Regions from separate parts of the Streptomyces sp. NPDC037273 genome, predicted to be linked through region 2. Evidence: riboswitches for the same ligand, from Rfam matches in the RefSeq annotation. Region 2 holds a riboswitch; each other region holds the start of a gene.
The links. A riboswitch is a leader RNA that binds a small molecule or an ion and turns the genes downstream of it on or off. The one in region 2 is predicted to bind cyclic di-AMP.
Positions count from the first base shown of each region.

Region 1: linked by a shared signal. The riboswitch ahead of ACZ7G1_RS15895 (LysM peptidoglycan-binding domain-containing protein) and the one ahead of ACZ7G1_RS23080 (transglycosylase family protein) in region 2 are both predicted to bind cyclic di-AMP.
Region 3: linked by a shared signal. The riboswitch ahead of ACZ7G1_RS35375 (C40 family peptidase) and the one ahead of ACZ7G1_RS23080 (transglycosylase family protein) in region 2 are both predicted to bind cyclic di-AMP.

Region 1 is NZ_JBVJVO010000005.1:223,070-225,260, reverse strand. It holds gene ACZ7G1_RS15900 (phosphoribosyltransferase family protein) at 1-248, shown strand, start outside; gene ACZ7G1_RS15895 (LysM peptidoglycan-binding domain-containing protein) at 242-1,135, opposite strand; cyclic di-AMP (ydaO/yuaA leader) riboswitch at 1,140-1,322, opposite strand; gene ACZ7G1_RS15890 (DUF6197 family protein) at 1,666-2,191, shown strand, end outside.
Region 2 is NZ_JBVJVO010000008.1:321,271-323,461, reverse strand. It holds gene eno (phosphopyruvate hydratase) at 1-61, opposite strand, end outside; gene ACZ7G1_RS23080 (transglycosylase family protein) at 382-1,089, opposite strand; cyclic di-AMP (ydaO/yuaA leader) riboswitch at 1,093-1,266, opposite strand; gene ACZ7G1_RS23075 (transglycosylase family protein) at 1,524-2,191, opposite strand, start outside.
Region 3 is NZ_JBVJVO010000020.1:135,552-137,742, forward strand. It holds gene ACZ7G1_RS35365 (ATP-binding protein) at 1-106, shown strand, start outside; gene ACZ7G1_RS35370 (cytidine deaminase) at 116-559, opposite strand; gene ACZ7G1_RS35375 (C40 family peptidase) at 670-1,146, opposite strand; cyclic di-AMP (ydaO/yuaA leader) riboswitch at 1,150-1,280, opposite strand; gene ACZ7G1_RS35380 (hypothetical protein) at 1,671-1,976, opposite strand; gene ACZ7G1_RS35385 (ATP-dependent Clp protease proteolytic subunit) at 1,984-2,191, opposite strand, start outside.

The DNA.
Region 1 (2,191 bases), on a different contig from region 2:
CGCGCGGAGGGCGGCCGGACCTCGCCGGGGACCGCCTGGCCGCGGTGCGGGCACCGACGCTGCTCGTGGTGGGCGGCGAGGACGCGCTGGTCCTGGACCTGAACCGGCGGGCCCGGTCACTGCTGCGCTGCGAGAGCCGGCTGTCCGTGGTGGAGGGCGCCACGCACCTGTTCGAGGAGCCGGGGGCCCTGGAGGAGGTGGCGGAGCTCGCCACCTCCTGGTTCACCGGGCACTTCGGGCGTCAGTAGGCGCCGTTGACGTTGTCGATGGAGCCGTAGCGGTCGGCCGCGTAGTTGCAGGCGGCGGTGATGTTGGCGACCGGGTCGAAGAGGTCCATGGACGTGCCGGGCACGTGGTACGCGAGGAAGGTCGGCTCGATGACCTGGAGCAGGCCCTTCGAGGGCGTACCGGCCGCGGCGTTGGAGTCCCACAGGTTGATGGCCTGGGGGTTGCCGGAGGACTCGCGCATCACGTTGCGGAGGATGCCGTCGTACGAGCCGGGGATGCCCCGCTGGGCCATGATGGCCAGCGATTCGCGGATCCAGCCGTCCAGGTTGTCGGCGTAGTTGGTGGCGGCCGCGGGGGCGGCCTGGGCCGGAGCCGCCTGGGCGGGGGCGGCGGCGGGCGCGGCCACCGGGGCGGCCTGGGCGGCCGACGCGCCGGTGGTGGCGGGGGCGGAGCGGCGCTCGGAGCGGCTCGCGCGGTCGGACTTGGTGGTCTTCTTCGCCGGGGCGGGAGCGGCCTTCGCGGAATCCCGACGAAGCGTCAGCTCAAGGCCCGGATGAATAAGTGACGGATTGTCACCCACGGCGCTCTTGTTGGCCCGGTAAAGAGCCTTCCAGCCGCCCTGAATTCCCTTCTTCTGGGCGATCAGGGAAAGGGAGTCGCCGCGGACGACGGTATAGCTGCGGGCGGCGGCCGGAGCGGCGGGAGCCTGGGCGAAGGCCGGGGCCGCGGCGGCGGGGGCGGCGACGGCGCGGGCCGTGAATTCCGGGGCTCCGGAGACGGGCGCGGCACCGGCCACGGCCGGGGTGATCAGCGGGAGGGCGAGGGCGACCCCGCCCGTGCCGACCAGCGCGAGGCCCTGGGAGACGGGGCGGCGTCGGGGGCGGCGGTGCTTACCGTGAGCAGGCATGACGGATTCCTCTCCGGCGCCTGCGGGGTGAGCTGTCGGGTTCGGACGGGAGGTGTCCGGCCGCGCGCACGCGGCTGCACCCCGAGCCGTTCCGGATATCCGGGCCGGCGTATTCGTGGGTCCCCCGCTCCTGCCGTCGGGTGAAAAGGGAGGTATTTCGAGCGGTGGCAGGATTCGGCGATCCGCTCGAATGGAGGTGACCGTAGGCCAGTAATGCGACGGATAACAAGGGGACGGAGTCCGGTGGTGCGGCGAATGGATCACCGAATTCGGCGAATTCAAGATCGACCCACTCCGGCGGCTCTCCAACTTCCTTGTGCCCCCTGGTCTGCGCAGAATTCGATCACCGCGTCGGATCCGGGAAAGTGAGTCGCATCACCAGGTGCCCAATGTCCGAATATGCACGGTAATTCTGTTAGTGGCGGAGTGGGTGGAAAAGGGCTCGATGGCGGGTGTGCACTCAAGGGCAAAAGTCGCAAACCCGACATTCATCCTGAAAGATGGAGCCACCCCGACCGAGGAGCCGCCGGATGACGCCCGTCATCTCCCTGCCCAGCCCCGACACCGTCGACCGCGAGGCCGCCGCGCTGTACGACAGCGCCACCTGGCAGCGGATCGTCATCGACCTGACCACCGAGGCGCCCCTCGCACCCCTTGCACCCCTCACACCTCTCACGCCGCTCGCGCCTCTCGCGCCCGAGGCTCCGGAGCCGCCCTCGGAGAGCTGGCGGGCGCTGCTCAGCGTGCCGGTGGAGCAGCTGGTGGCGGACGCGCTGCACGCGCTGCCGCCGCCCCTCCCGGTCGAGCGCCGTCTGCCGGGCCGCGTCGGAGCCGTACTGCCCGACCGGCTGCACGCCTGGCGCCGTATCGGACGCGCGGACCTCCGTCCCTCGGTCCACCTGGGCTACGCGCGCCTCGTGCTCACGGAATGGGGCTGGCAGAACACCCCGTACAAGCTGCGCGACGTGCGCGGGGCGCGGTGTGTCTGCGGTGCGCTGCTGGCGGCGCACCGGCTCGGGCACGGCAGCGCGGACACCATGAACGAGGCGGCGGCCT
Region 2 (2,191 bases):
GGTTGCCTCGGGAGTCCAGGATTTCCCGGGCTACGACGACGTCGATGGACGGCACGAGCATCTCCTTCTGGGATGTGACGCTGGATGTGACGCAAGGTCGATGCAGGTCGCTTGGGCCTTGCGACAAGAGCCTAACCGCCCCGGAGGCTCCAGCCGGCCGGGCGCCCGCACCCTGGGACGAAAAAGGACCCAAGGGCATGCATCTCGGGACGAAGGACCCCAGATCTACTGGACGGTAACCGTCGGAGGCCCCTCTTATAGGACTCTTCTACGCCCCTGCGCGACGGAACCCGGGCCCTCACACGACGGAACCCCGGTCCGGCGCGCACGGGGGAAGGAGCACGCCGGACCGGGGTGGTCACCGCGGGAGGGTCGTCAGGCTCACTTGAGGTGGAGCTGCTGACCCACGTAGATGAGGTCGGCGTCGGCGACGACGTCCTTGTTCAGGTCGTAGAGCTTCTGCCAGCCGCCCTGGACGCCGTGCGCCTGGGCGATGGTGCCGAGCGTGTCGCCGGCCTTGACGCGGTACTCGCCGTCACCCTTCTTGACCGACTTGCCGGTCGGGGTGGTGACGGTCTTCTGCGCCGTGGACTTCTTGGCGGAGGTGGCCTTCTTGACGCCGGTGGCCTTCTTGGGGGCCTGGCGCTGCTCGCTGCGCGTGGTCGGCTCGGTGGCCGTGCGCTTCGGGGCCTGGGTACTGGTGCCGCCGGTGTACTTGGCACCGGAGAGGCCCACGCCACAGCTCGGCCACGCGCCCTTGCCCTGGCCCGCGAGGACCTTCTCGGCGATGGTGATCTGCTGGGACTTCGACGCCAGGTTGGCGGTCGGGGCGTAGGCGGTGCCGCCGTACGCGGCCCAGGTGGAGGCCGAGAACTGCAGGCCGCCGTAGTAGCCGTTGCCGGTGTTGATGGACCAGTTGCCGCCGGACTCGCACTGGGCGACGCGGTCCCACTCGGAGGCCGTGGCGGCCGACGCGGTGCCCGCGGTCATCAGCGGGGCGGCGACGGCGACACCGGTGACGCCGACGAGCGTGGCGACCTGGGTGGCCTTGGAGGGACGACGGTGTTTGCCCTTGCCGGAAAACAGCATGGAGATTCTCCTCACCGACGCCTGTGAGGTGAGCTGTCGGGTTCGGGCCGGAAAGTTGCCCGGCCGCGTGTCCTTGCACGCGGCTTCACCCCAAGCCGATCGTCGGCCGTCTGTCTCAACGGCCGGGACCGGCACTTACCTTGGGTCCCCCACTCCTGCCTTCGGCGCTTGCGCGACGACTGTTCCCATCGGCCGACGGCAGGATTCGGCGTTTCGGTCGACGGGGCCCGCGGTGGCGAGCGGTACGACCATAGGCACAAGCCCGCCGGAAGCTCAAAGAGGCGTATTGCGGAAAAATCGCCCCTACTTGCCGTCCGGCGGGGGGTGTTTGCGCAGGTGAGAGGTGACGGAGCCAAAGGTTACGGACAGGACACGCCAGTTGAGGCGAAGAGACCCATGTCTCACTTGCCCAGATCCGGACATACGGCCCCGAACTACCCCTCGCGCGAAGCCGGATCCACCGTCAGCTCAAGGCTCTGACCAGGCACGATCAGGTCCGGATCGGCGCCCACCGTCTGCCGGTTGGCGTCATAGAGGGCCGTCCAGCCTCCGGGGAGTTCGTTCGACTGCGCGATGCCCGAAAGGCTGTCACCGGGCTGCACGGTGTACGCGCCCGATGCGCCCTGACTGTCCGTTGTGCCCGAATTCTTCGCGCCGTCAGCCGAGGGCTGCGACTCGACGCTTTCGGCCACCTTGTCGCTGGAGGAGGCATGTCGACCCGATTCGGCCGAAGCGCCCGACTTGCCGCTTCCCTCCGGTGCGGCCTCGCCCCGGTGCTTGCCGGTGCCGGGTGTGGCCGACGACACGTCACCTTCCTCCGTAGCGGAGGAATCGGGCGTACCGGGCGTAACCGACCCGTCCGGGGTGCCGGGGGCCGTCGGCGTGCCCGGGGTGACCGAGGTGTCCGGGGTGACCGGCGCGGAGGGCGTGAGGGGGGCGGAGGGGGTCGGGGCGACGGTGGCCCTCTTCTCCGCGCCGAGCGTGCGGCCTGACGCCTCGGAGGCCGACGGCAGGCCGTCGGTGCGGTTCGACTCGGCGACCGGGCCCGTGGGGGCGGCGGGGACGGCGGTCGGGCCCGGGTCCACGCCGGTGCTCCTGCCGT
Region 3 (2,191 bases), on a different contig from region 2:
CGCGGCCGAAGCCGGCGGCCGTCTCTCCGTCACCCCCACCGAGGAGGGCGGCAAGACGGTCTGGATCACGCTGCCCTGGACAGCGGCCCGGGTCCCCAGCCTCTGACCCGGCCGGCTACCCGGTGTGCTCCCGCTGCGAGGGCCACGAGCCTTCGGCGAAGTGGCGGGCCCAGTAGTAGGGGTTGACCTCGGCCAGCGTGCGGGCCTGCCAGCGGGTCGGGTCCTCGGGGTCGGGCACGCCGACCTCGACGTCGGGCCCCCACAGGGCGAGCCGCTCCTGGCAGATGCCACAGGGCGGCAGCACGACGAAGCGGCCGTCCTCCGGGTCGCGGAAGACGCAGACGGAGGCGGTGATCCGCCGGTCCAGGGTGTACGCCTGGCAGAAGGCGCCCGTCTCCTGGCAGAGGGTCACGCCGACGTTGATGTTGTCGAGGGCGACGCTGGTGAGGATGCGGCCGTCGTCGAGGTAGACGGCCGCGGCGCCGCCGGGCTCGTCCGGCGTCCAGCGTTTCTCCAGCTGGGCGACGGCGGCGTCGACGAGTGCTTGATCGAGTCTCATCGCGGCATCCTAGGGAGCCGCTCGGACGGTTCGCCGGGCTTTTCGTTCCGGCGGGAGGGGTGCGGCGGCGCCACCGCACCCCCTTGTGCCGGGTCAGTGTCCGGCAGTGATCATCGGACGCGGCCGTAGTAGACCTTCGAGGACCAGATCTTGTCGAGCTTCACCCAGGATCCCGTCTTGGGCGAGTGCCAGATCTTGCCGCCGCCGGCGTAGATGCCGACGTGGTAGACCCTTCCACCCGAGTGGAAGAAGACCAGGTCCCCCTGTTGTCTGCTGGACGCGGAGATGTGCCGGGTCTTGTTGTACTGCTGCTGCGCTGTGCGGGGCAGCCACTTGCCCGCCTTCTTGTACGCGTAGAGCGTCAGACCGGAGCAGTCGAACCTGGTGGGTCCGGTGGCTCCGTACCGGTAAGGCGATCCCTTCTTGGACGCGGCGACGCTCAGTGCCTTGTTCGCGTGTGTGGTCGCTGCCTGGGCCTCCGGCGCCGCTCCTGGTGCGAGCAGCGTGCCGCCGACGGCGGCGAGGGTGAGAGCCGAGACGGCTCCGGCCCGGGACAGCAGGGACGGGACGTGCATCTGCGCGGTCATGCGCAACCCTTCGTCAGCCGCCTGCGAAGGATGACCTGTCGGGTTCGGGCTGGCGAAGATGCCCGGCCGCGGCTGCGGCTTCACCCCAAGGGACGGCCACGCTGCCGGAACAGCGCGTTCGCCCCGTAAAAATCGGGTCCTCCACTCCTGCCGATCCACTCCTGTCGACCAGACGTCCGGGACAGCGGCAGGACTCGGCGTCCGCCCGGACCGCCCCGCCGCGGCGGCGGGGGCTTGTCGTCGTCAGGGATCTTGACCCACGTCATGGTCGAAATCCGAGCTGAAACGGCGATATGTGAGGCTCCTCACGACTGATCCATTCGGGTGGACAGGCAGCCTTTGGGATCTTCACAGGTGTGGCCGACGAGCCCCGCACCTGCGGCGGAACGTTCGATTCCGCCAAATGCGTACACCGGTTGCGCAACTCGCTCGCTTCCTGTGTCGACTCGTCGACTACGCCGAACGGGGGAGGGTTTCTGCGGCGCGCGTCGGCCGACCGGACCTCGACACGACACGCCGGAATGTCAACTCGCCCGAGTGCGGGGGACGGTGACCCGGTCGGCCCGGCGCTCGCCGTCCAACACCCTTAGGGCGCGCGCCAATGTGTCCGCGTGCACCTCGCTCTCGCCCCGCATATGCATGAGCGTCAGCGCTTCCCGCAGCGCCTCCACCCGTCCGACCAGGGCTTGTGCCGCGCGCAGTGCCCCATAGGTATGCGAACCCCTGGATGGGTTGATCTTCCCCAGGAGGTCGACGACTTCGAGGTACGCGTCGACGAACTCGCCCTCGGCCCGGGTCAGTGCGGGCAGCGGCGGCAGCTCGGGGACCACGGCCGGCTCACCGCGCCGCGCCGCCGGCGGACTCCCGCCGGCTGAGGACGACGTGGTCGGCCAGGCCGTACGCCACCGCCGCAGGCGCGTCCAGGACGGTGAGGCGGTCGATGTCCGCGTCGATCCGCTCCCGGCTCCGGCCGGTGTGTTCGGTGAGCATGCCGGCCACCAGGGCCCGCAGCCGGAGCAGTTCGCGCGCCTGGAGGTCGAGGTCG